DNA from 2 places in the Paenibacillus sp. FSL P4-0338 genome. Region 2 is predicted to be linked to the other one. Evidence: predicted binding sites of a transcription regulator. Region 2 holds the regulator's gene; the other holds the start of a gene.

Region 1 (16,071 bases), 1.2 Mb from region 2:
GAAGCCTCAGATATGCTCGCGGTAGCTGATATTGTTGGCGACTTTCTCGTCACGCACGGCTTGGCGCAGGATATCCTTGACAGATTGAACCTTACGGATCCTATAGAAGGGGAGCTGTGGTGATGAAGCATCATCCGACAAAATGATCAGCGTCCCGATGCCCAGCATACGCTGCATAACCGACTGGGTGACGGAGAAATCATTGACCCGCAGCAGCTCGATTTCTTCGACATCCTTGCCGATCAGCCCGCTCTTCACCATAATCCGCTGGGACGTAATCGTATACTTGGTGGTATTCAGCCCGATCAGCCCCTTGAGACGGTCAGAGATGCCGGCAGGCTTGCCCTGCCATAATTCTTGTTCAGGACCGGAGCTGTGGCCAGCCGCCGGACGACGTGCTGCTGCCGGAGAACCGGCCTCATCTGTACCTGCCCCGCATTCCCCGCAGAATTTGGCGCCTTGCTTGTATTCCGCACCACATGCTGTGCAATAAGCCATGATAGATCTTCCTCTCCTTGAACGGATAAATTCATTATAGTATAACAGGAATTGCCAGTCATCAACTGGGTTATTGGCCACCTTTTCTCCCTATGAATACGCTTAACCGCTGACATATGTTTCATTACGCCGAATTTTACATTAATTTCATTTGCACTTAACAAAAATCGATATTATTCTGTTAAGTGGAGGGATATTAACTATGAGACAAGCTTTACTTGCAGGACTGCTAATGGCCGTCATGATCCTCAGTGCCTGCGGCAATAACAGTGCTGAACCGGCTTCCCCGGAAGAGGTACAGGAGACGGTACAGAACTTTTACAATGAAATGTCGAAATTCGACGAAATGGGCAAATCCTCGCTAGAGAACTTCAACACCACGCTCACCTCTTATTCCACCGGACAAGCGACGGACAAAGAATTCCAGAAGGCTGTGGACAGCTTCCAGGATACCGCCTCCGAGCTTGCAGATCATGTGAACGATATCAAGATTGCGGGCGGCCTGCCGGATACGATCCAGAAGCTGCTCAGAGATTCGGTGATCGCTTTCCAGAGTGCTTACCAGATCAAGGAGAAGGCCTCCAAGAGCGCAGTATCGCCAGATGTAACCGCCGAGGAATTCGAAGAGATGAATCAGCAGGCGGACGTAGCGATGCTCTATGGCATCTCCAAGCTGAATGAAGCCAGAGAAGCCGCCGGACTGATTGATCCGGAGCAAGCCGTACCAGGAACCGTGTCAGATGCAGGCACAGATGCCAAGCAGGAACCGGGTACTGGAAGCGCAGGGACTACGTCAGTGAAATAAGCAGAGACAAGACTTGTTATATGCAAAAGGGTTCAGATGAAGACGCTGTACAGCATAACTGTGGGCGTCTTTTTGCTGCCGATTGAATTATTTGTCCAACACTATCCTCCACATTTGCAGTTCTAATCATAAATATCATCTCCGCTCCTTTCTACTCCTTTACCCTAATGATGGCATCAGATTAGCTGAAATACTAGAACCACGGGGTGGCCGTTCTAATGCAGGTGTGGTGCAAGTTCAACCCTTTATTATGATCAGCTGAACCCCTTCTCTGTGTCCTTAGACTGACATTAATTTCTGCTTGCCTAACAAGATGGATCACGGATATAATACAAACATACGTTCGGTTCATAGGCGGCAAGATGATGTAGTCCGGGTTATAAACAACAGAGTGGGGGAATAGCAATGGGCAAGAAGCTTGAAGCGGGCGGTCTGCGTGAGAGCAGCCGAATCATGTTGACGGAGCATAAGGGCGGGATCAAGAGGGACGAACGGGAGACCTGGCATAGCCTGAAGCCGGTGCTGGACGAGCAGAAGCTGGAGGAGATTGAGCATACGCTGGCCTTATCGCTGCGGAGTCATGTGCGGGTAACGCTAGTGCTGTATGATCCTCTGGAGCAGAGGAAGCTGAGCGGGTTCGTGACCTCCATTCACACCCACTCGAGGGAATTCAAGCTGCAGTGGGCGGAGGAATGGAAGTGGCTGCTTGTAGATGACATTGTAGAGGCCTATATTGTCTAAAAGGTAACCGCTCTGCCTGGGATCAGCCCGGGCGCGCGTTACATTTTACTTGCTGCGGTGTCCGTCCGTCTTCTCATAGGCAATCAGCGTGACCTGCGGGTTCCCCGTCATCCGGGCAATCTCCGATTCCGCCTGGCGGATTACCTCCACCACATCCTCCTGATCGCTAAGCGGGGCTATTCTGTAGCTGTCACTGTGGATGTCCATGTTCATCCCCCTTTCCGTTAGAATGACCTGACTTAAGGTCTGCATTCTTATTCTGACCTGTAGGTGCACAGTTCATCCGGGGAGATCAGGCGCTGCACAGCTTCTTTTTGCGAGAAAAACGGTCATTGGTGCAAGCAACCCGGACAAAGCGGGCATTTACTATACCAGGGGGTGAGTAGATGCTTACTTTGGAGCAGGTGAAGCAGAAGTCTGCCGCAAGGCTGGCGAAGCTGCATCCGGCCGTATTGGCCGGGGCGAACGAGCTGATTAGACGGAGTTATAACCGGGGGGTGCAGATCCTCATTACGCAGGGCATGCGCACGATAGCGCAGCAGAATGAGCTATATGCTCAAGGGAGAACCAAGAAGGGCGACATTGTGACCAATGCCCGGGGAGGCGACAGCTACCATAATTACGGACTGGCAATAGACTTCGCGCTGCTGCTGCCGGATGGCAGGAATGTGTCCTGGGATATGAACCGTGACGGGGATGGTGATCAGGTGGCAGACTGGCAAGAGGTGGCGCAGGAGGGGAAGAAGCTGGGGTTCGAATGGGGAGGGGACTGGACCTCCTTCAAGGATTATGCTCATCTGCAGATGAGCTTCGGCCTTAGCATCCAGGATCTGAAGGCAGGCAGACGGCCGACCGCCCTGCAGAGTGCAGCCGCCCTAAGCCGCATAACCGGAGGTGAGCCAGAGGTGAACAAGGATATCCCGGTTAATATTACACTCAATGGTAAGAAGCTGACGACCGGCGTTCTGGACGATGCTGTAACCTATGCGCCTGTACGTGCGATTGCAGAAGCGCTTGGAGCCAAGGTCACGTATAATGCGTCCAGCAAGACCGTGAACATTGTGAAGGAATAACTTCTCTGCATAGATGCTGTCCCGGATGGGGAAATTATCAGCGATTAACCACATCCATGAAGGGGGCACAACATTTTGAACAAGCTGATCACAAGTCTTGCCTGCGGTACGGTCCTGTCCATGAGTCTGCTCGGAGCAGGTGACATCTCCGCAGCCTCAGCACCCGGCGGTATGATGACTACTACTCCGGGTGTTATGAGCACAGCCGCTCCGGGCATGAACAACACCACTGACGGACGTATGGGGAACATGGGCAATATGGATGACCGCATGATGGACCGCGGCAACACCATGATGAATCAGACCCGCGACACTCTGCGCCGGGATGATACCATCATGGGGGACAAAATCCGTACGGGCGACAACAGCCCCGTCTCCCCGTTGAACAACAATAACACAACGGGCCGCTACCGGGCACAGAACACGACCACCACAGCCAACAACGACAACCGCTCCAACTGGGGCTGGCTCGGTCTCGTCGGCCTCCTGGGCCTGGCAGGCATGCGCAGCAGAACCGGTGAGCGTGACCGCCACTAATCTGGGCAGGACACCGCAGTTCTGCGAGTAAGGAACAGCAGCGTCATGCAGTAAAGCCCGTGTCAGTCTCGGCTGAGCGGGCTCTTTGCTGCATATGCAGAAGAAATATTGGAAAAATGAATTGCGTATCCCCCGGATACGTGATATTATATTTCTTGTCGCGTTAGTTCGCGCGCATAACATGCCGGGGTGGCGGAACAGGCAGACGCACAGGACTTAAAATCCTGCGGTACGTGAGTACCGTACGGGTTCGACCCCCGTCCTCGGCATCCATAGTAGTAGTGAAGGACGCATTCAGTGAATGCGTCTTTTCTATACATACGGGTTAGAAACGGCTTGCAGGATAGAAACAGGAAAATGTGCGGTTAAGATAGAATTATGCAGTAGAGGAACTCCGCAGCTCATTGGAGAGATAGAGCGCATCCCTGAATCCTTGCAGGTAAATGGCGCGTTCAGTAATGGCTTGAAGGGAGAACTGCGTGTCTTCATATTGGAAGGCCGCATCCTGCTGCTCCTCCGGTAGGGCGTTTCTAAGCTGGTGGAAGAACTGAACACTCTCTTGCAGGAGCATTTTATAAGTAGCATCTGTATCCAGCAGATCCTGGTACATCGCTTCCAGCCGGATACGGATTAAGGGTTCGGTTAGAGCTTCTAAAGATTTATACAAACTAGACACCTCCCTGTCTTAACCTTATAAGGTTATTATATAACTCTATAGGTGTAGTTGTAAAGTTAAATTTTAACTCTATAAGGATAATGGAAGTGGAGCAAAACTATACATATATAATAAGTAGAGGGGAGCTACGCCTCATGTTGAGAAGCAACTTAAGAATCCTGATGGCCAAACACCGGATCGACGACATCACCGAGCTGATGGAGAAATCAGGCCTGAGCCGGAATTCGATTAACAAGCTGTATCGGGAGACGGACTTGGAGACCGTTAAGCTGGAGACGCTGGTCAGGTTATGCGATACGTTTCAGTGTAAGCTGTCGGAGTTGGTTGAGTATGTGCCGGGGGAGTAGGGATTTTAGGAGTGGGGGAGTGCCTTTGGGGGTACTCTTTTTTATTTGGAGATTGTGTATTTTTCTTGTTTTCAATAATCATATTTGTGTTGTCCATCAATACCTCCAGTAGACACTGCTTAATGGTTTCAGGGGTTATAGTTAAAGCTGAAGGATGGCAACCGCTTCTCACACCTCCCTTCGGATCATACAAAGTTAATAGATCAACTAAGGTAATCTCCAGAGCAATCGATATTTGTTCTAGTACTTTGTATCGTAGGGTTCTTTTCTCCACGTTCGAACTGCCCGATGTAAGATGTGTTTACCCCTGCACTTAGTGCAAGCTGCTCCTGACTGAAACCATTTTTCAACCGTAAAATCCTGATATTTTCCCCAATAAATTCGATGTTGTTCATTTCCCTTCACCCCTAATCAAACGATAGAATTTTTTTGTAGGAGGCTCAACAGGATATAGTACGGATTTCAATGCTTATAGTAGAGAATTGATACGGAGTGTGGTTAAACCGTGGATTTCTTTTGGTAATTGTGATTAAAAGAATAGTCACATACGGTAACCTAAATTTATTTAGCTATTTGGTTATTTATATAATCCAGTATTTCTTTAGAAGGCTCAGCTTGCATTTTGATATAGTCGCTTATCAGTGTATTACTTGAATCAGTATAGGAAATCTTAACATAAAGCTCCGTGAAAACTTCAGTCACGGTCGTGTCTAATAATGTCTTATCTAGAACAAACGCACGATATAAACTAATTCCGTTAGTATCGCTATTGGGTGAGTAATCAATTTGTTCCTCATTTAACGCATTGCTAACAAAAACATCGCTAGTATCTAGTCTAGTGAGCATATCGGGGTTTAAAGAAAAACTCATCATTAGATTTGTCATTTGAACCTTTGGTTTCTTGACAAAAATTTCATAAACTATTCTGTCAGCATCTTTATCAGCAGCAAGGTTTATTGTAGCTGTCAGTTCATATTCCGTTGGAAGTGCAGATGTAAATGAATTTTTTTGTTCAATATTTTTCATAACATCATCTAATTCAATGGTATAGTTTTTCGTATATCCTTTACCGTCTATTGAGGCAGGAGGATTTAATTCGGTTACATTAGTTTTATTATCACAACCTGATGATAAACTCACAATTAATAAGGAAAGAATTAATAATGTTAACTTTTTCAAAGTGACTACCTCCAATGTTGTTATACAACCACCCTATCCAATATCAAATAAATAGGGTGGTTTATTTTGTTAACTAATGTTATAAATATTAATTATTTATCCATTCCTCAGTTGTGTGCTCCTTACCTTGGAGGTAATTATTATATGCTTGAGTTTGAATATATGTATCATTGTAATAATGTGCAGCCGATTGTACTTTTATTGCTGAATAGCCTTTTGCAGGTACGAAATCCTTAACTCCTTGACGGCTATTTTTGTTTTTATCCCAATAAATCGCGTAATAATGTTTATAGACATTTCGATTGGTGCTTTCAAAGAGAGTATGCCATGCATTTGAATACCATACTTGACCTTGTTTTGTTGGATAAGTGTACGATACTAATGTTTGTGCTGTTGCAACTTGGGTTGTATCAATAGAAGACATTACTAAATCTGCTACACAAGTCACAACTGAATAAAACGTGTCGATAATACTTGTAAATACAATTAAAGTTAGTCCCTTCACTATATTGAATATCCCTGATTTTCTATCCTGTTGTGCGGGCTGTGCATAAGAACCATAGGTGGTAAGCACTACTTTGGTAGCTCCTTCACCTGGATCAACTCCTTGAGGAGTATACTGCAAATCTGATTTTGAAACGGTAATTGGCAAACTGTTAATGTCGATTATATCATCTTGTACTACGTATTCATTCTGTTTCGATAGATTGAAATCCTCAATACTCAACTGATCGGGTATATCAGAAGGAGACGCAAATACCGACATAGGTCCGCTAGCGGTTAATAAACAAAGTGTACTAAATGCAATAATAGTCTTCTTTAGCTTTAAGTTCATTGTTTTACTTCCTCTCTAATTTTAGATGGTGTAATTTTCTATATCTCTTTTTATTGGATTTATTGATTCATTAATGGTTTTAATGCCAATTAATAGTTTAAAAATACTACGCAATATGTAAAAATAATGTGATATACATCTTTATATTCAAAAAAATAGTAAATTATAGTATTTTGTTATTGAGGATGTGATTAATTACTCTATTTAAAGGTAATTTTGTAATAATTTAGGTATTTTTGGAATATGATTTTACTGGTCCGCTAGTATTTTCGTCTGTAATATTAGTGGATAATTCCCAAAGTTACTGAGATTTAATGCAGTTAGGTGTTTCTGCTGAACTATAACGCCGCGAAGCTAGTGCCCCATCAGAGATCATAGTTGGGAAAACGGGTAATGATATGTAAATCCAACTTCTCGAGGTGAGCGGTATGACTATTTTTGTTCGTGACTTGACTCCGGAAGAAGGCAACCGACTCAAGCGAATTGCACGAAAAGGAGCCGACCCTGTTCAGGTTCGTCGAGCTCTGCTTATTCTGGCTTCTGCCCAAAAAATGAAAGTACCGGAAATTAGTCGGCTTTATCATATCTCTGGCGAACATATTAGACACACGATTCATCGGTTTAATCGGGAAGGGATGGTTTCAACAACGCAGACCCGTCCGCTGCGGGCGACCTACAACCGCCCGCATGGAGTCAAGCATCTGCTTGCGGCATTGGATTTGAAAACAGATCAGTTGTATGGTCATGCTTCAAAAACGAAGAAACATCAGGATATTCTTCGTTTCTTCCATGTGCTTCGGCGCCGGTTTCATCGGTCGGAACGCTTGTAGATCATACTGGACAATTTTTCTCCGCATTTACACCACAAAGTGAAAGAATGGGCCGCAGCGAACAATGTAGAATTAGTCTATACTCCAACATATGCATCGTGGCCTAACCAAATCGAATGTCACTTTGGGCCCCTACGAAAATTCGTCCTCGAAGGTAGTGATTTTGCCAAACACCAAGATTTAGGGTTGGCCATTCAAGCGTATCTTCGCTGGCGAAACAAGAATAAACGTAAGGCCATTATTCTACGCGAGCAAAATAAGATCAAGGTTGTCTGATGGGGCACTAGTTCTAAAATATGTCCGGGCGTAAATTCAATCCTACAGGTTAAGTTGGGCACTTCGGGGGTTGCTTCCAGCACTTCGGCAATGATTGGTAAATCCATAGAAGCTACAAGGTAGTGTGGCGGACCATACCGGTAGCGCTCCTTACCAATGACTATGTCCTTGAGACCTTGAACGACTATGCATAGTGAAGGGTTGTTAAGTTTGTAGGGAGGTTCAGTCTCGGTTGAATGGTATGGAACGGAACAGCGGGAGAAGCTGAGGGACGAAATTAATGTAGACTGAGGACCATCTATATGAGTATGCCGGTCCACGAGCGCAGCAAGCTCTTTTTGCAAAAAATCATTAAGGTCAAACATACGGTTCCTCCTGTAAAGGCTTTATCTTTAGATCTATGTAATGTTCATCATGTTTTAACCATCCCTTGTTATTCGCGTACCTTATTTTAACATAGGAATGTGAAATGCTAATAACAAAACCCCGTCAACCTTTTGCCGCATCGACAACTGCTTTATGCAAAAAAAGAGCTACTGTCGTAGCTCTCTCACAAAAATTATTCTGGCATGATCCAGACAATCTCGCAGATTCGTACGAAAAACTTCCGGCCCCTGGTATCCAATACAACGTGGTCTGGCTTAACGTCCACTAAGCAGCCGCTAATTCCTCCGCGAGTGGTTTCGAGCACTACCTGCTTACCTTTTACAGACATTAAGGTTTCGACTACGTAGGGATCAATAGGATAGACCATGATTGCTTGCGGCATCTGTTGCTGCATGGGATACATTTGATTATTCACCTAATCATTATTAAATGAAAAATGGAAGCAAGTACAAAGCTGTAATGGCACCAAAGGGGATAGGTCTTGGATAAAAGCGGCGGCGCGGGTAGAAACCCGGATAGTATCCGAATTGTCTGTAGGTTGTTGCGTTAGCAGGCATTCCGTTCATCTGGCCCACCATTTCATTGGTGGGAATGGCAAGTGTGACGTAGTTCTGATCGATATGAGCAACAAACCCGTCGTGAGACTGACCATCACTTGTAGTAATACCAACATATTTATTCATACAATTCCAGGCAACTTGTTGATAATTCGTTTCCATGGGTAACCTCCTCAAATACTATCTCGTCAACAGTCTATGGACTACAACCCATATCCATCACGGCATATGCCCATAGCTCAAAAAATTCATAATGAATTAAGCCCATTGAGACGAGAGATAAACGATGAGAATGGATATGGGGAAACGAATATAAACGGTGCGAATGATTGGAGGAAAGGGTTGAGGATGAACCTGAACTCGAAAAGTTGTTATACGAAGGGATTGGTTAAGCGCTCCAATAATGATTTTTTCATTTCTGTTGTATTTCTTCACAGGATCACCTCAAGTACCATTGATATGGAAACTGCAGTCTCCCGAAAAAATCAAATTTTCTTTTAAAGTCGGCAAAAATAAACACTTAAGTATTCACGAGTTGGTTATGCTAGGGAATAAAATAAAAACAAACTGACAATTGTTAATAAAATTTTCATATGACTCTTAGGGATACTTGGATTATAATGATGTCTAAAAAAGAAAACGGGGAGTTAGGGATGAATCAATTTAAAGGTGAAAAAAGCCTGGTTTCGGAGAAAAAGGAGCGTTTTTCTTCCAGCGGTTTTATTTTAGCGGCCATCGGCAGCTCAGTAGGGCTAGGGAATATGTGGAAGTTCCCTTATATTACAGGGGAAAACGGGGGAGCGGCATTCTTCCTGCTCTTCGTTATCTGCTTGATGCTGATCGGTTTGCCGGTGCTGCTGGCCGAACTGGCTATCGGACGCAGCGGGCGCGGAAGCGCAGCGACTTCGTTCATACGGGCCGGAGGCGGGAAAGGCTGGAAGGCTGCCGGAATTCTGCAAGTGATAGCGCCGTTTCTAATCCTTTCTTTTTATATTGTTGTTGCAGGCTGGACGCTGAACTACGCGGTAATTGCCTTCAATGGGCAACTGTTCAGCACAAGTGATTATGCAGGAGAATTCAGTTCATTTATCACAGGATACATGCCGATTGTCTGGCAGGGCACAGCGATGTTGATCACGGCAGGCGTAGTCATCCTTGGGGTATCGGGCGGGATTGAGAAATTCAATAAAGTCCTGATTCCCGGCCTGGTCGTTCTTCTGATTGTACTCATGATCCGCGCGGTAACCTTGCCGGGTGCAGGCGCAGGGGTATCCTTTTTCCTCAAGCCGGACTTCTCGGTGCTGACGGCCGAGTCCGCACTTGTTGCCTTGGGACATGCTTTCTTCTCGCTGTCGCTCGGGATGGGGATTCTACTGACTTACGGTTCTTATGTGGGTGAAAAACAGTCGCTGGGTAGCGCTGCTCTTGCGATTGGGGCTGGAGATTTGCTCTATGCATTTATCGCCGGACTGATTATTTTCCCGACGACGTTCTCGTTTGGCATTGCCCCTGATCAAGGGCCTTCACTGATTTTTGTCGCGCTCCCTGCAGCGTTCTCGGCTATGCCATTCGGCTCCTTCTTCGGCGGTCTGTTCTTCATCCTGCTGGCAATTGCCGCCTTGACTTCGGCCGTTTCCCTGCTTGAAGTGCCTGTATCCTTCGCTATGGAGCGCTGGAACTGGAGCCGTCAACGTGCGGTCTGGATCTTGTCCCTGATCTGTTTCCTGTTTGGTATTCCTTCAGCGATGTCGCTGGGAATGTTCCCTGAGCTTACGTTCGGCGGCAAAGCCCTGTTCGACTGGATAGATTTCATCACCTCCAACATTATGCTGCCGCTTGGCGGACTGCTGGTTACCATTTTTGTCGGATATTTCTGGAAAGGGGCAGCAGAAGCGGCTGGCCTGCAGGCACGTTGGTTCCGTGTCTGGTTGTTCATGCTCCGGTATGTTGCGCCGATTCTGGTGTTCCTGGTGCTACTCCATACTTCGGGCATTCTGACCTTCTAAAGTATGCTGCATAAAATTAAAACAAGGAACCCTTTCAGCAAACGTTGCTGAAAGGGTTCCTTGTTTTAAGCTTTACGACACGTTCAATCCTCATCTTCTGCCAACGCATATCCCACGGCATTGTTCTACTGCCTACTCCCCGTGACCCGTCGATTGACGGAAAACCGGCATGGTCTTCACATGCGTAACCAGTGGAGGTCTATCGGGATTTTCGATTTTGGACAGAAGCATCTCGGCGGCAAGAAAGCCCATTTCGGACCGGTGGATATGAACGGTGGTCAAGTGGGGTTCCACGATTCGCGACTCTGGGGAATTATCGAATCCGCAGACTCTAACCTCACCAGGAATTTGAATATTTAGGTCCTTTAAGATACGAATGACATTAATAGCGATGAAGTCATTGGCGCATACGAACGCGGGTGGAAGATTAGTTATGCTTGCTAGCCGCTGCTTAAGCCACTTATAGTCATCGATATGCCGGTCATCTTCGAGAATGCAGAAGGATTCATCAAGATCAATCCGGGCGGCATACATGGCTTTGGTGAACCCATCCCAACGCTCGTTGAAGCTCATACAATGGCGGGAATCGCCGATAAACCCAATCTCCGTAATTCCTTCATCAATTAGCTTCTTCGTTAGACTGAAAGTGCTGTGAATGTTCTCCATCAGCAGTAGATCTGCCTTCATCTCTGAAAACGTCAGTTCTGCTGAACCGTCAATGAACAATGTCGGGATCCCGAATGACGTAATAAACTCCGAGTAGCTCTTGTCAAACAATTCGATACAGACAATGCCATCTACCTTACTTTTGTCGAAATTCACAGGAAGAGCCGACGAATCGAGTTCATTCTCCCGAACGATATGTATCGACAAATTGAAGCCTTCGGAGCTGATTTTTTGTTCGAGGCCGCTTAGCAGCGATGTGCCAAAATGTGAATTGTTCGGCATATTTGCTGTAAGCAGGGCAATATTACCGGTTCTTTTGGCAGGTGTGACTTCTTGTTCAAACAAGGCGAACTGCTTGTAATTCATATCCATAGCTTTCCTAACCACTTTGCTGCGTGTCTCATCCGGTATTGAGGGATTATTATTTAATGCTTTGGATACCGTATTCCTAGAAAGTCCAAGCGAATCGGCTATATCTTGAATGGTTACTTTTTCTTTGTTCAAAGAGAATGGCTCCTTTAGCAGAAGTATTGCAATCTCGACCAAAATAATCGTAGTACAAATTGATGTAAATGTCAACTTAATTGTTACAAATGAACAATTTATGTAAAAGTAAAAAGAATGAGTATTGAGGTTTATATTTTGTGCAAAAGTAAACAAATGCATAATAAAATTGGACGGTGTTCATTAACCTCGTTATGGAATTTTTATAACAAAAAAGTACTATTTCATAGTTTAGAGCTGTAAAACTAATAAATATTACGTTATTATAATGAAATGGAATTATTTATTTGTTCATATGTTTACTTTTTGTGGTCATGAAAGTCTTGACGAAGTAATCGTGATGTTGTAAGTTTAATTTGCTAGCCGTTAACAGTGACTTGTGGAAGCACTTACTTTTGCGCGAGGAATATTCAAAATCACATTATTTGTTTTGCAAATGAGTGTTGAGAGGGAACGGTATGGGATTTGACCGCGCTAGAATGGTTATCACAGCCGATAAAAAGAACATCGAAGCGGCGAAACGCAGCAAATTATTTGTATGTTGGACGAAGCTGCAAAAATGCTGAAGCCCGATGCCGGACGATGCGGCATGGCGCATTGATATTTTGAAGAAGATCTATGGGCCGGACATGAAAGCAGGATTGGCTGAAAATCTAACAAACAGGTTACGACAGAGCGGGGAAATAGCCAGTTACATTATATTACATACCGTCGGAGCGTGAGTTCATGCTGCACTGGGCCATGCTCTGACTATTATTATCCTGGAGGAGTGGGAGAAACATGAATTATACAGAGAAGTTCCGTCCGCAGTATCATTATTCGCCACAAAAAAACTGGATGAACGATCCGAACGGAATGGTGTATTACGAGAATGAGTACCACCTCTTTTATCAGCACACTCCGTTCGCAAGCCAACCTGATTTCGGAAGAATGCATTGGGGGCACGCGGTAAGCACCGATCTGGTCCATTGGGAGGAGCTTGAAGCATCCCTGCCGCCAGGTGAGGACGGTGCGATTTTCTCTGGAAGCGCGGTAGTCGATACACATAACACTAGTGGTTTTTTTGATGATTATGGTTCAGGGCTTGTGGCGATCTATACGAATAACGACAACAAGGCTCAGCCAGGTAAGCCGCAGGTTCAAAGCATCGCCTACAGCAGAGACAAGGGACGGACTTGGACGAAATATGAAGGGAACCCGGTCTTGTTCCCTGAGACAACGCTTGATTTCCGCGATCCGAAGGTATTCTGGCATGAGGATACATCTAGTTGGATTATGACTCTGGCTGTTCAAGACCGTGTGGAGTTCTACACCTCTCCGAATTTGAAGGAATGGACATTTGCGGGTGCATTTGGCGCCGACGTCATCGGAACACATCGCGGCGTTTATGAATGTCCGGATCTATTCTCGATTCATGTCGATGGTGATCCCAATCAGAAGAAGTGGGTGCTCATTCTAAGTGTAGGCGATTGTAATGGAGTGAACCCGAACGAACCTGAACCACCGGCAGGCGGCTCCGGTATGATGTACTTCGTCGGCAGCTTCGATGGTAAGACATTTACACCGGACGAGCCTATTCTTTCGATTCATGATGTGAAATGGATTGATTTCGGGTCCGATTTCTATGCAGCCGTCACCTGGAGCGATATACCGGAAGGAGACGGCCGCAAGCTCTGGATCGGCTGGATGAACAACTGGCGGTATGCCGGGACGCTTCCGACTGACAAGTGGCGGGGAAATGCATCCATTCCACGGGAGTTGAAATTGAGAACCTATCGGGAAGGCCTTCGTCTGGTGCAGGAACCGGTAAAAGAATTGAGAAAGATAGGTTCACCGCTTATGGCTCTGGAGAATGTAACCTTGGTTCCGGGTACGAATCCGCTGGCGGACATCACCACAGATAGAGCGGAATTGATCGTGGAATTCGAAATTGGAACCGCAACGGAGTTCGGAATGAAGGTTAGAAAGTCTGCAGATGAAGAAACGGTGGTCGGGTACGATACCCTGAACATGGAGTTGTTTGTCGATCGCACGAATTCAGGCACTACGAATTTCCATCCGGACTTCGCAGCTAAGCACCAGGCACCGCTGCTGCCTGTTGATAACCGTGTACGCATGTCCATCTTCATGGATTGGTCTTCGATTGAAGTGTTCGGTGGTGAGGGTACAGCGGTCATCTCTGACATGATTTTCCCCGCTTCCGAAAGCAACGGACTTGAGCTCTACGCGGTAGGAGGAAATGTAAAGCTGGTGTCGCTCCAGATCAATGAGCTGGGAAGCATATGGAGAGATAAGATCAAGGAGGAAGCTCATGCGAATCGGGGCAATTGAAGCAGGCGGAACAAAGTTTGTATGTGGTGTCGGGAATGAATTAGGGGAAATTGAGGATCGGGTTCATTTTCCGACGCGTCGACCTGAAGAGACGATGGAGAATGTCATCGCCTACTTCCGGGATAAGAGAGTCGATAGCATAGGGATCGGATCATTTGGTCCGATCGACCTCGAACACTCCAGTCCGACTTACGGTTATGTGACGACAACGCCAAAACCTGGCTGGTCCGGATATAATTTCGTAGGTACGCTAAAATCCGTCTTCGATGTTCCGGTCGGTTGGGATACGGACGTCAATGCTGCCGCGTTGGGCGAAGCCACATGGGGTGCAGCACAAGGATTGGATAGCTGCGTCTACTATACGATCGGGACTGGCGTAGGAGTCGGCGTCTATACCGAGGGTAACCTGGTACATGGACTTGTTCATCCAGAGGGTGGACATATCCTCACAAGGCGGCATCCGAACGATGACTTTGGTGGCAATTGTCCCTATCATGGCGATTGTCTGGAAGGCATGGCCGCCGGCCCGGCGCTGGAAGCAAGATGGAAGGCTAAGGGTGATACACTGCCGGAAGACCACCCGGCATGGGAGATGGAGGCGTTCTACATCGCGCAGGCCATATCAAATGTCATCCTGACGTTATCCCCTAAGAAAGTCATTCTCGGCGGGGGCGTGATGAAGCAAGTCCAGTTATTCCCGATGATCCGGGCGCAGGTAGGCAGCATTCTCAATGGATACGTGAGTGCCAAGCCTATTGTATCGGATATCGAACAATACATTGTCGCACCTATGCTCGGCGATAATGCTGGCTTGTGTGGGTCCTTAGCACTGGGAGTAAGAGCATTGGATTTAGGCACCGGTGTAAGTTAGTAGTTGAATCATATCAGAACAAGAATACATAAGGAGCCGCCGAATTGGCGGCTCTTTATGTATTTGGTGGAGAAATCTGTGCGTAGAAGCGTCAAGAACTTGGAACGGCAGTGAAGAATCCTCCGGCGTATGGGGAGACCCTCCCCCACACGGGATTTTTTTAGAAAACCGTAAAGAGACGCTCTATAAGTCCAAAAGATGAAATGAATGGTCTGTGGGAAGGGAGTCCGAGGGGTTCATAATGCGTGCGAGTTGTTGATACAATGGCTTTTGGACAGACTATATTAGGAATCTTAATGGAGGATGTTTGTGATGGCGCTGCATCGTAAAATTTATCTTGCCTTTGTTGTATTTATATTGGTTCCGATCAGTTTGTTGGGGATCGTATCCTACCGTTTGTCTTACGCCGCGATCAAGGAAAAGGTGGGCCAGGAAACACTTCAAACCTTGCGGGCGACAGACCTGAATATTCGAAATGTGGTAGAGCAGGCCGATTCCTTCTCCGGGTATGTGATTGCATCCGAAGAAATACAGAGTTTCTTAAAACATAATAATAAGGATTCCCTGCTGGACTTCTACTACCAGCGCCAGGCCATTGCCGGAATTCTGTACGGTCAAAATGCGCTGGATGATCTGATTCTGTATAGCGCCGGGGGGAGCGACTATCACTTTATGAACGGGGACATTCTTCCGTTTAGAGATTTTCAGCAAACGGATTTTTATCACCGTATGCTGGAAGCCGAGGGGAAGAGTGTATGGCTCCCGCCCACGGAAAGATATCCGGATCAAAAAAAGTGGTCGTTCATGCTCGGGAGGACGATCAAGGATACGTTAACGTTGAAAAATCTCGGCTACCTGATTCTCGAAATCAATATCAAACGCTTCGATGATATCTTCCTCACGCGTTACCCGGATGGATCAAGGGAACTCCTGATGGACAGCAACGGGAACA
Region 2 (16,071 bases):
GGAGAAAATCCACTGCTTGCGCTTACCCTTATACTTAATGGTTACTACACTGCGTGATAAAGTGATCTTCTCAATATCCGCCGCAGCGAGGAAGCGTTCGCGGTTGTATTTAATAGTAGAGATACGCGCACGCTCAACCTTAAGGAACGGACGGCGGAAGAACAGCAGCGCAGCAAGCAGGAAGTACAGCACCACACCCAGCCAGTTGGCCAGAATCCCGCTTCCTTTGGCCTCGTCAATTGAGCCTACCACCCAGAACATGATGCCAAGCAGCATCAGTACAACGGGGAATACAATATTCCGGCCTTTGAAAATATCAATGCTTTTCGCGGCAGTCTTAGTGCTGGAAGTGTAAATGGAATCCTTCCCCTGCTTCTTTCTTTGCTGGTTAATTTGCTTGGTATTGCGTTGAACCATTCTTTCCCAAGAACGGGCCATGTAAGTTCCCCCTAGTCATCCTGTATTATCTATGAAAAGGCAACAGGCTAATGCTTAAGTCCGTTATTGCCCTCTTCATGCTCCGGATTGTCCACAATTTCGATAGTATCAAGCTGGGCCCGAAAGTTAGTGCGGATATTCCCCAGGTAAATCTCGCGGAGCTTGGCACGTTCAGCCAGTTCCTCTTCATTCAGGCCGCCGTTCTTAGCTTTGCGTGCCAATTCATTGATGCGTGCGACCAATTCGTCAATATTCAATACGTTTCCCTCCCTCTAAATTCATTTTAACTTTGCCATGAGAAAAAGAGCTTGTCAAGGTCTACCCCCTGAAAGCTCTCCGAGTCGATCATTAGTCTGACACAATCCTTCAGTATAAAGGTAAAGTCAGAATATCTCCGGCCTTAATGACACTGTTCTCCAAATGATTCGTCTTCATTATTCCTTCTATATATACGGCTGTCCTCATGTCCTCAGGCTTGTTACTTAACGCAATGCTCCATAAGGTATCACCGCGTTCGACTACGATCCGCTTATCCGGCTTCAGTGAAGAGACCGAACCGGCAAAAACATTCCCCACCACAGTGAATCCCGAAATAACAAGCATCAGCACCAAAACCATCTTCATCAGGCTGACCTGACGGAATAGTGATGATAGCGCAGTGAGACTATGAAGAATCGCATCCTTGACCTTGGTTACATTACTATGAGCAGTTGGATTACCGGGAGCGGACACCTTGATATCCTCATTATTGTAGATGCTGTTGTATGTACTATACTTTAACATGATCATCATCCTCCAAACACATGTTCTTGCTTTCGAAAATAATATAACACGAACATGTGTTTCGATCAATAGTTTTTTCGGAACGTCTGTTCTCTTTATTTGCGTTCTCTTTTTTTCCTCATTTTAGAACTTATGTTTGTACGAACGGAAGTTCTATGTTATAATTTTCCCAAACATAGTATATGGGGTTGATACCGATGTCAAAGATTTCTAGTCGTCAGCTGGCGATCCTGGAATTTATACGTAATGAAGTCCGCAGCAAGGGTTATCCTCCGTCCGTCCGCGAGATTGGCGAGGCTGTCGGCCTGGCCTCCAGCTCTACCGTGCATGGTCACTTGGACCGGCTTGAGAAGAAGGGCCTGATCCGCCGTGACCCTACGAAGCCGCGTGCGATTGAATTGCTCGGCCAGGAAGATTCAGAGAATGTGCATCAATTCGTCCAGACCGTTACCCGCATCCCGGTAGTGGGTAAGGTTACAGCTGGTGTTCCTATTACAGCTACAGAGAATATTGAGGATTACTTCCCGTTACCTGCTCATTATGTAGGCGATAACAAGGTATTTATGCTATCTGTCCTTGGTGACAGTATGGTGGATGCCGGAATTATGAACGGGGATTATGTCATCGTACGCCAGCAGCAGACTGCCGACAATGGCGATATTGTTGTAGCGATGACCGAAGAAGATGAAGCAACTGTCAAGACCTTCTACAAGGAACGGGATCATATCAGGCTGCAGCCGGAGAATCCGGCATACGAGCCTCTCCGCCTTAACCGGGTTACGATTTTGGGACGGGTCATCGGATTATTCCGCGATATCCACTAATCTACTCCCCGCTTAAGAACAGGCTGCTCCGCACCATGCGAAGCAGCCTGTTTTCTGTTCATTTCACTTCTTAAAGTGGCCAAAAAGCCGAATGCAAACATTTGTTCTCATTAAGCTTTTTGACCACTTTTTCTGAGAACCGCTGCATAGCTCCGCACATATCCTGTTACAAAGGAGTGCTGATCTGTATGCCCAATTACCGAATTATCGTCGATCTGTCACAGCGCATGCTGTACCTGCTGGATAATGACGTCGTCACCAGAGGCTTCCCTGTCGGCATCGGCAAAATGTTAACCGTCTCGCCTGTTGGCGAATACACCATCATTAACAAGCAGCCCAATCCGGGTGGCCCGTTCGGAGCCTTCTGGATGGGTCTATCCAAGCCGCATTATGGCATCCATGGAACCAATAACCCTGCTTCCATCGGCCACATGGTCTCCCATGGCTGTATCCGCATGTATAACGCAGATGTTCTCACCCTGGCTGCCCTCGTTCCCATAGGTACTCGTGTCACCATCAGGGAATAGGAACTCACAAAAACCCTTGAGACGCCAGATTGCGCCCCAAGGGTTCCAGTGATTCAAATGAATTAGAGCGGATACAGACTACAGCACACTTCTCAACAGACGGATAGCCACCGTATTCAAACGGATAGCCTCGCGGATCGATTCTCTGGCTGCCAGCAGCTCTCTTCTGGCCCGCGAACCTCTAGGCACTCTGCGCAGATTCTCATTGATTTCTTCCAGTCTCTCCAGCAGGACAGCCCGCTGTGTCAGCAGGACATTAATGGCTCTGCGAATCCGGTTACGTTCTCTTTGGCTCATCTTTACACCTCTTTTACAGTTGGATAGTATAAGAGATGCCAAGAAGGACTCCAAAGCTTGTGTGATTCGGCAGTAATGTTAGAGCAGCAAGCAGCGGACAGGTAATCTGCTTACTTTTTGTTCAACCGTACCCGGAATTCAAATTCATCGCGTCTATAAGTCATTCCGGCCAGCACTATGTACTCCGGTGTCCATTTCTGTACAGGTCCGGCATAATCAGCAATCACATGCGGTTTGCCATCAACCAGCTGAACGACGTAGACCTGTACCTGTGCCAGTGCGGCAGCGAATAGATCAGCATCACTGGACAGTACTTTATAAGCCGTATTCAACTTCGTTCCTCCTTGTTCCACAACCATGATAAAAGATTCCGACAACCATCTATTTAATTATACCGGGTCATGGAACAATATGTAAACCATATTTACAGCTTGATAAAAAGGATTTTAAACAATCCAATATACTTCTTAGTAGCCCCGCCATCCCTGGTAAAAAAATTGGTATTTTTAAGGTCTGGTACGCTAAATACTGAGAACAAAATGTAGTTATCCCGCTCGGTCAAAGACTCAATTACAGGCTGAGCCACCAGCTTGCTAATTCCGTCGCCTATTTCCTGATCTAGCGTATTCTCCAGATTCTTTACAGAATATTCACTGAAGGCTTCCTTCCCCGGATTCGTAACAGCCATCACAATCAGAACAAGAATAAGGACCAGTAATGATTTACCGCCCGATCTCCTACGGACTCTGCGTGCAGGACTTGGGATATCATAACGCGAATTCATTCTTTTCCCCCTCAACTACAAAATATACAGTATCTCTTGCAACAAGAACCCCAGCGGATTCACAAACATCCGGTACACGAACAGCATCCCGCCTGCAATTCCACTGCCCCCGACATCAACGCTACTCCAATCCCATACCGGCAGAGGCGGCGCATCCAGCCCATATTGCTCCATAAGCCTCTCTTGGGTCTCCGCTGGCACAGCCGCTCCTTCCGCTCCAGCCACCTGACCCATCAACGCCAGCACCAGCAACAGCGAAAGCATAATCTTATATGTATTCTTCATCATCCACTCCCATGTCTGCCACTAGAATTCTCTTCTGGTTAAGTATATAGGAGATGGAATAGTATGTAAAATGAAGTGGATTGATCTGGAATTGTAATTCCTTTATATTATGATGTAAAGGCTTTGTTTAGTCTTCATTTTCAGTCTCTCCCCCACACTTTAATATTGGGAGAGTTTTATTTAGGAGGTAAATGTATGAATGGAAACAAAGTTATCCTCATTCTTCTGTCCATATCCATCATCGGTATACTCCTTTACTTCGGATTAGCTTATGGATTGCTATGGTATGCCTTCCGGTCCTCGGTTTCCATTGAAGAATAATCTAAGAACTACACCATCTAACCAATATTATCATGTTAAGATTACTTATAATCAAAAAGCACCTCCAAAATATATATTTCATGAGATAAACTTATAGAATCGTGATATTATTTGGAGGTGTACTAATGCTAAATGTAGATTATACAAACTATTATTGGCAAGATGATGAAATTAGATTGCGTTCAATAGAGGCTGAGGATTGGGAAAATATATATTTATCTGCATTCGATAGCCCTGCCCGTCGTTTTCTGGAATGTACTATTGAATTGCCGCCCACAAGCTCGGTTGCGAAGAAATTCGTTGAAGAGAATGTTGAATTTACATCCACTAATGGCCGAATCATGTTTACTATTGAAAATATGAACAGTGACACGGTAGGTGGTATTAATTTAAACAGTATTGACGAGAGGAATGGTACGTTCAGCATAGGTATTGTAATTGATCATCCCTATCGAGGGAAGGGTTACGGTACCAGGGCAGTGCACATGCTCTTAAAATATGCATTTTTCGAGCGCAGACTTAATAAATTTAATGATTATGTTCTGGAGGGAAATGAAGCATCGGCTGCTATGCTTAGAAAAGTAGGATGCGTTCAAGAAGGAGTCCGACGTCAAATCTTCTATATCAATGGTAAATATCATGATTCTATGTTGTTTGGTTTAACAAAGAATGAATATAGGGATCTTCATCATAAGGATCATCACAATAAATAATCATGCATTAACCTAATCAGAGACGTTCAGTTCAATAAACCAACAGCAGTCCGGGATTTATTTCTCGGTAAAAGAAAGCTGTTGGTTTTTATATTAGAGTTTATTGAGGTGAGCATTGTGAAGAAATATAACAGATCTGAAAAAGTCATTATTGGTGTGCTCCTTGGTATGACTGCTGTGCTAGCTTTAGGAAGCCTACTTTTTTGGTATGTCTTTACCACAATCTAACTAACCCTTCGCGGCCGACACGCAAGAGCACTTATCCACGTTCAGATATAAACCATACTCTCTAAAAAAACAAAAAAAGCCCCCGGCGCGTATAGCGCCAGGGGCTGCTGTATCCTAGTAAAGCGTCATGTACTGATCTCTTTCCCACTCGTGGACCTGGGTACGGTAGATATCCCATTCGATTTCCTTCAGCTCGTAGAAGTGGGCCAGGGCATGTTCGCCGAGGGCTTCTGTGATCACGTGGCTGCGGATCATTTCGTTCAGAGCTTCCTTCAGATCGGATGGCAGGCTTGGAATGCCTTCTTCAATCCGCTCTTCTTCGGACATGACATAGATGTTACGGTCAATTGGAGCCGGAAGATCCAGCTTACGCTTGATTCCATCAAGACCTGCCTTCAACATTACAGCCAGTGCAAGGTACGGGTTAGCCGCCGGGTCCGGATTACGAACCTCAACGCGTGTGCTAAGCCCTCTCGAAGCCGGAATACGGATCATCGGGCTGCGATTGCTTGCAGACCATGCAACATAGCAAGGTGCTTCATAACCAGGAACCAGACGTTTGTAGGAGTTGACCGTCGGGTTAGTGATTGCAGCAAATGCACGTGCGTGCTTCAGAATCCCTGCCATGTAATAACGGGCTGTCTTACTGAGACCCAGCTTATCGCTCTCATCGTAGAACATATTCTCGCTGCCATTGAACAGGGATTGGTGGGCGTGCATCCCCGATCCGTTCATACCGAACAAAGGCTTAGGCATAAAGGTTGCATGCAGGCCGTGATGACGGGCTATCGTCTTCACGACAAGCTTGAAGGTCTGAATCTGATCCGCTGCCTTGATGGCATCGGCGTATTTGAAGTCAATCTCATGCTGGCCGGAAGCCACTTCATGGTGGGAAGCCTCAACCTCAAAACCCATTTCCTCCAGTGTCAATACGATCTCACGACGGCAGTTCTCCCCAAGATCCATCGGCGCCAAATCGAAATATCCACCCTGGTCATTCAGCTCAGTGGTCGGATTGCCCTTCTCATCAGTTCTAAACAGGAAGAATTCCGGCTCAGGTCCAACGTTCATAGCAGTGAAGCCCATTTCTTCCGCTTCCTGCAGACAACGTTTGAGGATACCGCGCGGATCTCCGGCAAACGGTGTTCCGTCCGGCATGTACACATCACAAATCAAACGTGCCACACGGCTGTCTGTCACCCAAGGGAAGATTACCCAAGTGCTCAGGTCCGGATACAGATACATGTCGGATTCTTCAATCCGCACATAACCTTCGATGGAAGAACCATCGAACATCATTTTATTGTCGAGTGCTTTTTCAAGCTGGCTTACTGGAATCTCTACATTCTTGATCGTTCCCAGCAAATCGGTGAATTGCAGGCGAATAAACCGGACGTTCTCGTCCTTGGAAATGCGCAGAATATCCTCTTTAGTAAAGCTCACGTTACCCTCTCCCTTTCAACTGCTCTATATTATTTATTAAAAAACCGGGATAGCTCACCTTGGATTAGAGACACTTGTCCCGGTCTTTTACCGGAAACCAGCTCCTGCTTCAGCAGACGGTGAAGCTGCGAATCAGACAACTCTCTACGTCTCACCTCTGTATCAGGGGTAATAACCGTAGCTTCTTCAGATTCCTTCGAGACAGGGTTCATCACCTGCTTGATGCCGGCAATATTAACACCCTTCTCAATCAACGCCTTAATCTCAAGCAGACGTTCCACATCATTAAAGGAGAACAAACGCTGGTTGCCGGAGGTACGCGCAGGTACGATCAGGCTGTGCTGCTCATAATAACGAATTTGTCTGGCGGATAGATCAGTTAACTTCATTACGATTCCAATAGGAAATAATGCCATATTTCTGCGGATTTCATCACCCATGACTCATCCAACCTTCCAATGATCTTTTTCTCATCTCATTGTACATTTCCTTATATGGCGTGTCAATGGTATGTGAGTTTTTCTCACAAGATTTCTTTCACCTATTGTGAGATTAAGAGATCAAACTGTCAGATGCATGGGATTTGGTTTCCCGAAGTATACCACATAGAGCAATCCACACGCAAAATCACAGGCTGCTGCGAAAGCTGCGGCAAGCCAGTATTCGACTTTACAACTCCGGTGTCCCGCTTCATGTCATGTTATGCTTCAATGATCCATTCCCCTTCGCCCGTTGGCGTCTCAAATCCGTTCAGGAAACGGGTCAGAATCTCCCCGGTAATGGTGAATGCCGCATTGGCGTCAAACCGCGCGCTGCGGATGCGGAGCCTCCGGCGCAGCTCTACCGGCTCTACCTTCAGGTGAACCAAGACCCACTGTCCTCCGTGCTGCTCGATCAGCTCTTTGTATTCGTCACGTCTTCGCTTCTGCCAGAAGCTGAAATCAACCACGACATGGCGCTTTCCGGCAAGCAGCTCTATTAGCTCCTTACGCAGCTTGCGCTCCGACTGTTCCTTGAAGGATTCATAAGCCTCTTCCGGGTAATCAAGGCCATAACGGCCATGGGTACTCCAGATATCCTCATCGATGGACAGCCGGGCGAATCCCTCCTGCTCCAGCTTGAGCGCAAAGGTCGTCTTGCCCGATCCCGCTACTCCACACATCATTACAGCGACGGCAGCTTCATTCTCCTGCTTTCTCTGCAGCAAGCTTTCAATAGCTGTTGCTTCCTCCAAAGTCCGCCCTCCTCTCCAAGCCTGATATATGAACATAACGGTTTCTATGTCGCACAGATACTACAGCAGCTTGCGCTCCCTCATACTCTGCAAAGCCATTAAGACCCCATATTTGACATGAGAATATGTTAATCCGCCTTGCATATACCCGATATACGGTGCTCGGATGGGCGCATCTGCAGACAACTCCAGGCTTCCGCCCTGGATGAAGGTCCCGGCAGCCATGATGACCGGATGCTCATACCCCGGCATGTCCCAAGGCTCAGGCACGACATGGCTGTCTACCGCTGCTGCGCGCTGGATGCCTTGTACGAAGGCTATCAGATGCTCGGGTCCGTCAAAAGCCACCGCCTGGATCAGATCCGTACGCGGCTCATGCCAGACAGGCTTGGTGGTGAAGCCGCAGCGCTGGAACACCGCCGCAGCGAAAATACTGCCTTTCACCGCTTGTCCCACCGTATGCGGGGCCATGAACAGACCTTGATACAGGCCGCGCGTCGTGCCCAGCATCGCCCCTACCTCGCCGCCGATTCCAGGGGCAGTCAGGCGGTAGGCCGCCAGCTCCACCAGATCTGCGCGGCCGCAGATATAACCGCCGGTCTCGGCGATCCCGCCGCCGGGATTCTTGATCAGCGAACCGGCGACCAGATCAGCGCCAACCTGCGGCGGCTCCAGTGTCTCGGTGAACTCTCCGTAGCAGTTATCCACGAATACAATGACATCCGGCTTAATGGCTTTTACCCGTGCTGCCATCTCGCCAATCTCAGCGACCGTGAAGGATGAACGCCAGTCATAGCCGCGCGAACGCTGGATTCCGATCACCTTAGTGTTTCCATTTATCGCCAAGGCGACCTCATCCCAGTCAACCTTACCCTCTTCTGTCAGTGCAGTCTCACGGTAGCCGATGCCGAAATCTGCCAGAGAGCCTGTTCCGTCTCCAGGCTTGCCAACTACCTTATGTAGCGTATCATAGGGGCGTCCTGTAATGTACAGAAGCTCATCTCCGGGCCGTAGCACACCGAACAGAGCAGTAGATATAGTATGAGTTCCTGAAGCGAAATGCGGCCGGACCAGCGCAGCTTCCGCACCGAATACTTCGGCATAGACCAGATCCAGCACCTCACGTCCCCGGTCATTGTAAGCATACCCGGTAGAGCCTGCGAAGTGAAAATCACTCACATGCTGGCGCTGAAAGGCTTCGATCACCTTCCACTGATTATGATCCACAATCCGGTCCAGCGCCTTGACCGCTCCTTCGATTTCCAGCTCTGCAGCTTCCGCTGCCTGTAATAAATCCTCTGCAAATCCTGCCATGTCTCCTTCATCTCTCCTAACATTTCTGTATAATGATGTCCGCTTATGCAAGTCCAGTGCTGCCAGATAGGCACAAATTCCGGGAAAACCCGCACAGCAAAGCCTGCCTGGATCAATCTCCAAAGCAGACTGTTGCAATGCGGGGATATAGATGCTTCATCTCTAACCAGCCAAGTCAGCTTCAAACGGGTCAGATAAGCAATTATTGCGGCTCCACGAATTCAGCCAGCTTGTAGCTCCATTTATCGTAGTCCTCTTTGTTCAGCCGCACGTTATAGAGTACATCGCTTCCGTCATAATCCGGTTCAAGCACCTCGCCCACCCGGTAGAGCAGAGAAGACAGATCCCCCCGGTCTCCGGGGATGCGGAAGATTAGAGTATCCCCGGCAAGCTGGTCGCTGATGATCTCCGTGATCCGTGAGAGGTCGTCCTCATTAAAAGCACTGATCTTCAGGAAGCCCTCACCGGTCGGAAGCATCTCCAGCTGTTCCGGCTGACACAGATCAATTTTGTTGAACAATACAACCTGCGGCTTGCCTGCTGCGCCCAGATCCTGCAGAATCGTCTGAACGACCTCCATCTGCTCCTCACGCATCGGAGAAGAGGAATCCACCACATGCAGCACCAGATTGGCTTCATTCACTTCTTCCAGCGTAGCACGGAAGGAGGCTACAAGATCATGCGGCAGATTCTGAATGAAGCCGACGGTGTCCGTAAGCACGACCTCCTTGCCGCCCGGAAGCTGAAGCACACGTGAGGTAGGGTCAAGGGTAGCGAACAATTGGTTCTCGATGTACACATCGGCATCTGTCAGCTGCTTCAGCAGCGTGGATTTGCCAGCGTTGGTATAGCCTACCAGCGCCACTTGAACCGCACCGCTCTTGCGGCGGTGTTCACGGTGCAGCTCGCGGGTCTTGACCACCTCATCCAGCTGGCGCTTCAGCTCGGTAATGCGGTCCCGGATATGCCGGCGATCCGTCTCCAGCTTGCTCTCTCCGGGGCCTCTCGTACCGATTCCGCCTCCCTGACGCGACAGATTCTTACCTTGCCCGGACAGACGCGGCAGCAGATAAGACAGCTGGGCCAGCTCTACCTGGATAATCCCTTCACGGGTCTTCGCGCGTCCGGCAAAGATATCGAGAATCAGCTGCGTACGGTCAATGATTTTGAGATCCAGCGCCTCTTCCAGATTACGCACCTGCGCCCCGGACAGCTCCTGATCGAAGATGGCGGTATTCGCGCCAAGCCCGTCAGCGGCCATCCGAAGCTCTTCCACCTTGCCTTTACCGATAAACCATCTAGAATCCGGGGTCTCCTTATTCTGCCGCAGTACATCCAGCACCTCCACCCCGGCGGTCTCGGCTAATTGTACCAGTTCCTGAAGCGAAAGCTCCGGGTCTATGCCCGTGCGTTTGATTTTGTCCGTAACCAGACTGACAAGGATCGCGCGGTCCTGTACTTCGGTCTCTGTATCATGTGTTGTGATTGCCATTCATTCCATGCTCCTTATCTATTCTTCCTATACTATCCTTTGAAATCCTCAATCCGCAGCGTCATCAGCTCTTGCTTGCCCGGACTTGTGCTCTCATATTGGTTCAGTAAACGTACAGCCTGTGCACGTACGGCCTTCTCAATACTGTTGCGCACATACCTTGCATTGCTGAAAGCGTGCAGACTCTCTGTCTTCTCTGTAAGCAAATGCTGCTTGAGTCTGAGTATGGCCTGCGGCATCAGAATATAATCACGGTCCTTGGCCATCAGCTCGGCAATCTGCAACAGCTGGTCGATGGTGTAGTCGGGAAATTCAACCTGGATCGGAAACCGCGAGGGCAGACCCGGATTGCTCATCAGAAAATAATCAATCTCGCCGGAGTACCCGGCCAGAATCAGGACAAACTGGCTGCGGTGGTCCTCCATCGATTTGACTAATGTGTCGATGGCCTCCTTGCCGAAGTCCTTGTCTCCGCCGCGTGCCAGACTGTAAGCTTCATCGATGAAGAGAATGCCTCCAAGCGCTTTTTTAACCAGATCACGCGTCTTCTGGGCAGTATGTCCGATATATTCGCCTACCAGATCTGCGCGCTCTACTTCAATAAGATGCCCTTTGCTGAGCACACCCATCCGCTGGAACAGCTTCGCCACAATCCGTGCAACCGTGGTTTTGCCTGTTCCCGGATTGCCCTTAAATACCATATGGTAGGCCTGACCTCCGGTGGCAAGTCCGGCTTCACTGCGCATCTGGGCCACCTGTAGCAGGGCATAGATCTCGAAGACCAGCTCTTTGATGTTATCCAGACCTACAAGTGCATCCAGCTCCCGGCTCAGCTCCTGGAACAGTCCGCTATGGCTGCCGGGCTTGGGAGCTGCCGTGCCGCTTGCGTTATCAGCCGGCAAGCCGGACACCGGAGCCGGAGCCTGATTATTCAGCACAATGTTAATCTGCCTGGACGGTCTGCGTTCTTCCCGTCCGCTGCTTGCCGCCGCTACATGTCCGTTCACCTAGTTCACCTCATTATACAGGTCTGACTTGCTCTAACCAGTCTATTCCAGTATAAAAGGGGTTATTAGCAGTTTTGGAAATTAGCAGTTTTACAGCGACAGCTCCTGCAATTTCCATTTGGTGTAGGCCAGAATCTCGCGGGGCTTATACTTAAGCATCGACATCACTTTAGACTCCGTGACACCAAGCTCCGGGTTCTTATACCCCAGCTTACGCGCAATCTCCAAGGCGCGGCGGCCATGGAATTCATGAGTAATCACGACGGCTGAAGACAATCCCTCCTGCTGCATGATTGTCTTACTGAACAGCAGGTTCTCGTAAGTGCTGGTAGACTGGTCCTCCAGATAGATCACCTTATCCGGTACTCCATGGGCAACCAGATACCTCTTCATACCTTCGGCTTCCGTGTATTTGTAGTCCGGCTGATCCAGCCCTCCAGAGACAACAAAATGGTTGAATGCACCAGATTTATACAGCTCAAGCGCATAATCCAGCCGTTCCTTCAGCCCCGGACTCGGTTCATCCCCCCACATCGACATGCCCAGAATGACTCCGGCATCCGCCTTCACCATGGGCGAGGTAGTTGCTGCACTGTTAATTCTGTTAAAGACTACTCCGCACCAGATGAATCCGGCCACAATCAGAACCAGCAGCGATAGCGTAACCACCCTCTTCGTACGGTGATGGCGCTTGCGTGATACTTTGCGGATCGGGGATGAGCCCCGCTGATAGACATACCAATCCATGATCTACTTCCTCCTAAATTCTCCGTGATGAAACAATTCGGCGCGATGCTTCAGTGAAAGGGAGAAATACGGAAAGGCATGAGCGTCTATCGCACGCAGTATGGCATTGGCTGTTGACCAGGCTAACTGATAATCACTCTCCGTGATATCTTCCCGCTCCAGCGCTTCCTCCAGTTCATCCTCATCCAGCAAAAACACTTCGCCATTCCACAGCACTACAACGTCCAGATACAGATCGTCGAACCAGGGAACCCCCTGATCCGTCACGCCCTGGACCTTGCAGGTGTCAATATACCACTGCACAATATTTTGCCGTTCATCAAACATGGCCGTCACAATATAGTGGCTGTCCTTGGGAAAATACTGCAGCCATGAATATCCCTTGTCCGCAATGCGGTATGTATGCCTGCCGTAACTCTTCCACAGCGGCTCCTTCAGCCCGTATATAGTGTAGAGTGTGATATAACCGCTGAACTCCCGGGTCTCCACATAGCGGCAGGCAAAATGGCGGCGGGTAATCCTGCGCCAGTTGGCCCGGTCTCCGAATTTACGTTTCATATGAATAACCCTCTTCTGATAATGGTGCATTCAGCTTAACACATTTTGCAAAGACACTCAAAACAAGAAAACCCCGACATCCGGCAATTCTGCATCGTGCAGAGCTCCCGGAGCTGTCAGGGTAATCGTTAATGCTATAAATTTGACTTCATGTCAGTCTAATGCACATTGCCGGGGCCTTCAACAAAACCGCTGCCCGGATCACTTGCCGGATCGGTTCCGGCATTCGGGTCAGGGATGATTCCGGGATCGACAGTACCGCTCGTCGCCTCCGGTGCCGGTGTCGGTAACGGCTCTGGCGTGGCAGGCGGCGGTGTCATCTCAGGAGGGGATGTGGCTGCTCCGCTGCCGCCCTCCCCTCCTTGACCATTGCCGTTATTACCTGGACCATGGTTGCCCGGTCCATTATTACCAGAACCGTTATTTCCTGGTCCATTATCCGGCGGATTGCCGCCGTTATCGCCATTTCCTGAATTGCCGCCGTTATCGGGGTTATCCGTAGGCATATTCGGGTCAGGCGTTATCTCTGGCTCAGGGGTCTGAAGCTCATCCTGAACGGACACAGTTACAGTCTCGGACGGTTCGCTCTCCTGATCAAGCTCCTGATAATATGCAGTCACATAATATTCATAGGACAGTCCCGGCATCGCACTGATGTCCCCGATATTCGAGGCCATGGTGTTCATAATCGATGTGAAGTCCGTCTCAGAGGTCTCACGGCGGTAAATACGGTATTCTACCCCGCTGGCCGCAGCAGGATTCCAGCTCATGTTCACCGTCATCGTGGATGGATCATAAGCAGCCTGGAAGCCCGCTACCGCCGATACCGCTTCAGGTGTCGGTGTAGCCTCTACCTCTGGAGCAGCACCCTTCGGTACCGGGAACTGCTTGGCAGGTACACCTTCTAGCGCCTTCTCCATCACCTTGCCCCAGAAGGCAGCGGCCAGCGGACTGCTGTTCTTCAGCAGATGGGTTTTGCTCGGCTTGTCATAGCCCATCCATACTGCAGCCGTCCATTCCGGCGTATAGCCGACGAACCAGACATCACGGTTCGAGCTGATGCCCTTATACCCGCTCTGCGTTGTACCGGTCTTACCGGCTACCGGACGGTTAATTTTTGCTTTTTTACCCGTACCGTCCTGTACAACACGCTGCATCATCTCAGTCATCTGATAAGCCGTCTGTTCACTCATTACACGGTCTGGCTTGGTGTTCGCCTTGTAGACCGTCTTATCATCACTGTCGGCTATCGACTTGATAGCATATGCCTCCCGCAGCTCTCCGCCGTTGGCGAAGGCGCTGTAAGCCTGGGCCATCTCCATCGTGTTCGTTCCCTCACTCATCCCTCCGAGGGCGAGCGACAGGTTCTTGTCTTCATCCTTCAGGTTGATCCCCAGCTTCTTGGCGAACTGAAAGCCGGTATTCACACCGATCTCATTCAGCAGCCAGACCGCCGGAATATTCTCCGACTTCGTCAGCGCATCACTCATACTGATCGATTTCGAGTACCCGTGCAGATTGTTCGGACAATATTTGCCGAAGCACTGCTTCTCATTACTCAGCATGGAATCATTCGTGAATTTGCCGGATTCCAGTGCCGGTGCATAGGATACCAGGGGCTTGAAGGCAGAACCCGGTGAGCGGCGGCTGCCGTCGATCCGGCTGTAGCCTTTTTTCTCATAGTTACGTCCGCCCATCAAGGCTACAACGCTGCCATTCTCCTGATTCACAATAGTCATTGAGCCCTGGACCAGCTCATCGTCCACACTCTTCTCGAAGTTATCACTGTCGGCAAAAGCATCCTCAATCGTCTCCTGGGCATGCTTATCCATGGTTGTATAAATCTTATAGCCGCCGATGTTGAGATCATCCTCGGTCAGCCCGAATTTGTCCTCAGCCTCACCAATCGCATAATCGATGAATGCCTGGTAACGCTGCTTCTTCTCAGGCGGCTTGTAGTTGTAATCCACGACCTTCGCCTCGTCCATCTGCTCCTTAGTGATCAGCTTCTGCTCATACATGAGTTGAAGCACTACGCCGCGGCGTTCCTTCGACAGCTCGGGGTTACGCAGCGGATTATAACGGGATGGCCCTTTGGGCATTGCAGCCAAGGTCGCTATTTGCCACAGCTCAAGTTTATTCAGATTGCTTTCCCCGAAATAACGGATGGAAGCAGCCTTAATCCCGTAAACCGTTCCGCCGAAAGGAATCCGGTTCAGGTACATCTTAATGATTTCTTCTTTGGTTTCTGTTTTCTCCAGTGCCACGGCAATCGAAACCTCGGTCGCCTTACGGAAGAAGGTCTTATCCCGGGTCAGGAAGATATTCTTCGCCAGCTGCTGGGTGATCGTACTGCCGCCTTCAACCATGCTGCGCGCCGCAATATCCTTGACAGCCGCGCGTCCGATGGACCAGAGATCCACCCCGTTGTGCTCGAAGAACCTTTTGTCCTCGGTGGCTACAAATGCGTCAATCAGCAGCTTGGGAATATCCTGGTATTCCACCGGGTCGCTCTTCTCCAGCGACAGCTCGCCGATCAGATTCCGGTTCCGGTCAAAAATCTGCGTCGGCGGATTCACCGTCAGCTTATCCCGGTTCTCATCCAGCAGCTTCTGCCCGTTCAGCATGATGAACAAATACCCGCCCAGCGCACAAAAAATAGCCAGCGCAACTGAAAAAAACAAACTCCACAGCACACGTTTTTTGGTTAAGAACCTTTTCTTTTTTTTCTTCGGCTTCCCTTGGGAGCTAGACGGCTGACTTCCTCTGTTTCTATTGCCGCCGCTCCGGGTTAGTTGGTCTCTGGACATGCTGCCTCCTGACTCCCTTAACGGAAAAAACATAAATGATGTTCACGAATGAAAAGAACAACCTTCTCAGGTTGCTCTCTCGCACTCTCTATTCAAACGATTTATAAACAAAAAGGTTTCGCTTCAAAACAGTAAAATCTTAATTCTCGTTATTGTTGTCCTGCATCAGTGATACGCTTCGCTGCGGAGTAAACGTGGAGATCGCATGCTTGTACACCATCTGCTGGCGCCCGTCACTGTCGATGACAATGGTGAAGTTGTCGAAC

Evidence for each region. Region 2 encodes LexA, which represses DNA repair genes until DNA is damaged. Its sites were predicted from a motif close to CGAACATATGTTCG; they were not measured.
Region 1: a site for LexA is predicted at 1,636-1,649, ahead of MKZ07_RS14240 (YolD-like family protein). Genes of this name have one in related genera too.

The regions. Positions count from the first base shown of each region.
Region 1 covers NZ_JBBOCG010000001.1:3,226,999-3,243,069, reverse strand. The annotation lists gene MKZ07_RS14250 (PH domain-containing protein) at 7-498, opposite strand; gene MKZ07_RS14245 (hypothetical protein) at 701-1,303, shown strand; gene MKZ07_RS14240 (YolD-like family protein) at 1,709-2,044, shown strand; gene MKZ07_RS14235 (hypothetical protein) at 2,090-2,251, opposite strand; gene MKZ07_RS14230 (M15 family metallopeptidase) at 2,431-3,117, shown strand; gene MKZ07_RS14225 (WGxxGxxG family protein) at 3,193-3,654, shown strand; tRNA gene MKZ07_RS14220 (tRNA-Leu) at 3,838-3,923, shown strand; gene MKZ07_RS14215 (DUF6809 family protein) at 4,031-4,321, opposite strand; gene MKZ07_RS14210 (helix-turn-helix domain-containing protein) at 4,465-4,677, shown strand; gene MKZ07_RS14205 (helix-turn-helix domain-containing protein) at 4,881-5,072, opposite strand; gene MKZ07_RS14200 (hypothetical protein) at 5,239-5,856, opposite strand; gene MKZ07_RS14195 (hypothetical protein) at 5,945-6,691, opposite strand; gene MKZ07_RS14190 (helix-turn-helix domain-containing protein) at 7,120-7,521, shown strand; gene MKZ07_RS33585 (transposase) at 7,522-7,797, shown strand; gene MKZ07_RS33580 (AraC family transcriptional regulator) at 7,716-8,162, opposite strand; gene MKZ07_RS14185 (YuzF family protein) at 8,357-8,587, opposite strand; gene MKZ07_RS14180 (hypothetical protein) at 8,610-8,903, opposite strand; gene MKZ07_RS14175 (sodium-dependent transporter) at 9,395-10,747, shown strand; gene MKZ07_RS14170 (LacI family DNA-binding transcriptional regulator) at 10,880-11,917, opposite strand; gene MKZ07_RS14165 (glycoside hydrolase family 32 protein) at 12,698-14,248, shown strand; gene MKZ07_RS14160 (ROK family protein) at 14,229-15,119, shown strand; gene MKZ07_RS14155 (sensor histidine kinase) at 15,432-16,071, shown strand, end outside.
Region 2 covers NZ_JBBOCG010000001.1:2,018,253-2,034,323, forward strand. The annotation lists gene MKZ07_RS08790 (hypothetical protein) at 1-438, opposite strand, end outside; gene MKZ07_RS08795 (DUF896 domain-containing protein) at 486-695, opposite strand; gene MKZ07_RS08800 (LysM peptidoglycan-binding domain-containing protein) at 805-1,221, opposite strand; gene lexA (transcriptional repressor LexA) at 1,419-2,045, shown strand; gene MKZ07_RS08810 (L,D-transpeptidase) at 2,234-2,572, shown strand; gene MKZ07_RS08815 (hypothetical protein) at 2,651-2,869, opposite strand; gene MKZ07_RS08820 (hypothetical protein) at 2,980-3,201, opposite strand; gene MKZ07_RS08825 (hypothetical protein) at 3,294-3,653, opposite strand; gene MKZ07_RS08830 (hypothetical protein) at 3,669-3,941, opposite strand; gene MKZ07_RS08835 (hypothetical protein) at 4,134-4,259, shown strand; gene MKZ07_RS08840 (GNAT family N-acetyltransferase) at 4,385-4,972, shown strand; gene glnA (type I glutamate--ammonia ligase) at 5,315-6,643, opposite strand; gene MKZ07_RS08850 (MerR family transcriptional regulator) at 6,673-7,083, opposite strand; gene MKZ07_RS08855 (AAA family ATPase) at 7,344-7,877, opposite strand; gene MKZ07_RS08860 (methionine gamma-lyase family protein) at 7,938-9,191, opposite strand; gene hflX (GTPase HflX) at 9,394-10,683, opposite strand; gene MKZ07_RS08870 (AAA family ATPase) at 10,716-11,690, opposite strand; gene MKZ07_RS08875 (YdcF family protein) at 11,781-12,437, opposite strand; gene MKZ07_RS08880 (DUF402 domain-containing protein) at 12,441-12,995, opposite strand; gene MKZ07_RS08885 (transglycosylase domain-containing protein) at 13,154-15,805, opposite strand; gene hfq (RNA chaperone Hfq) at 15,945-16,071, opposite strand, start outside.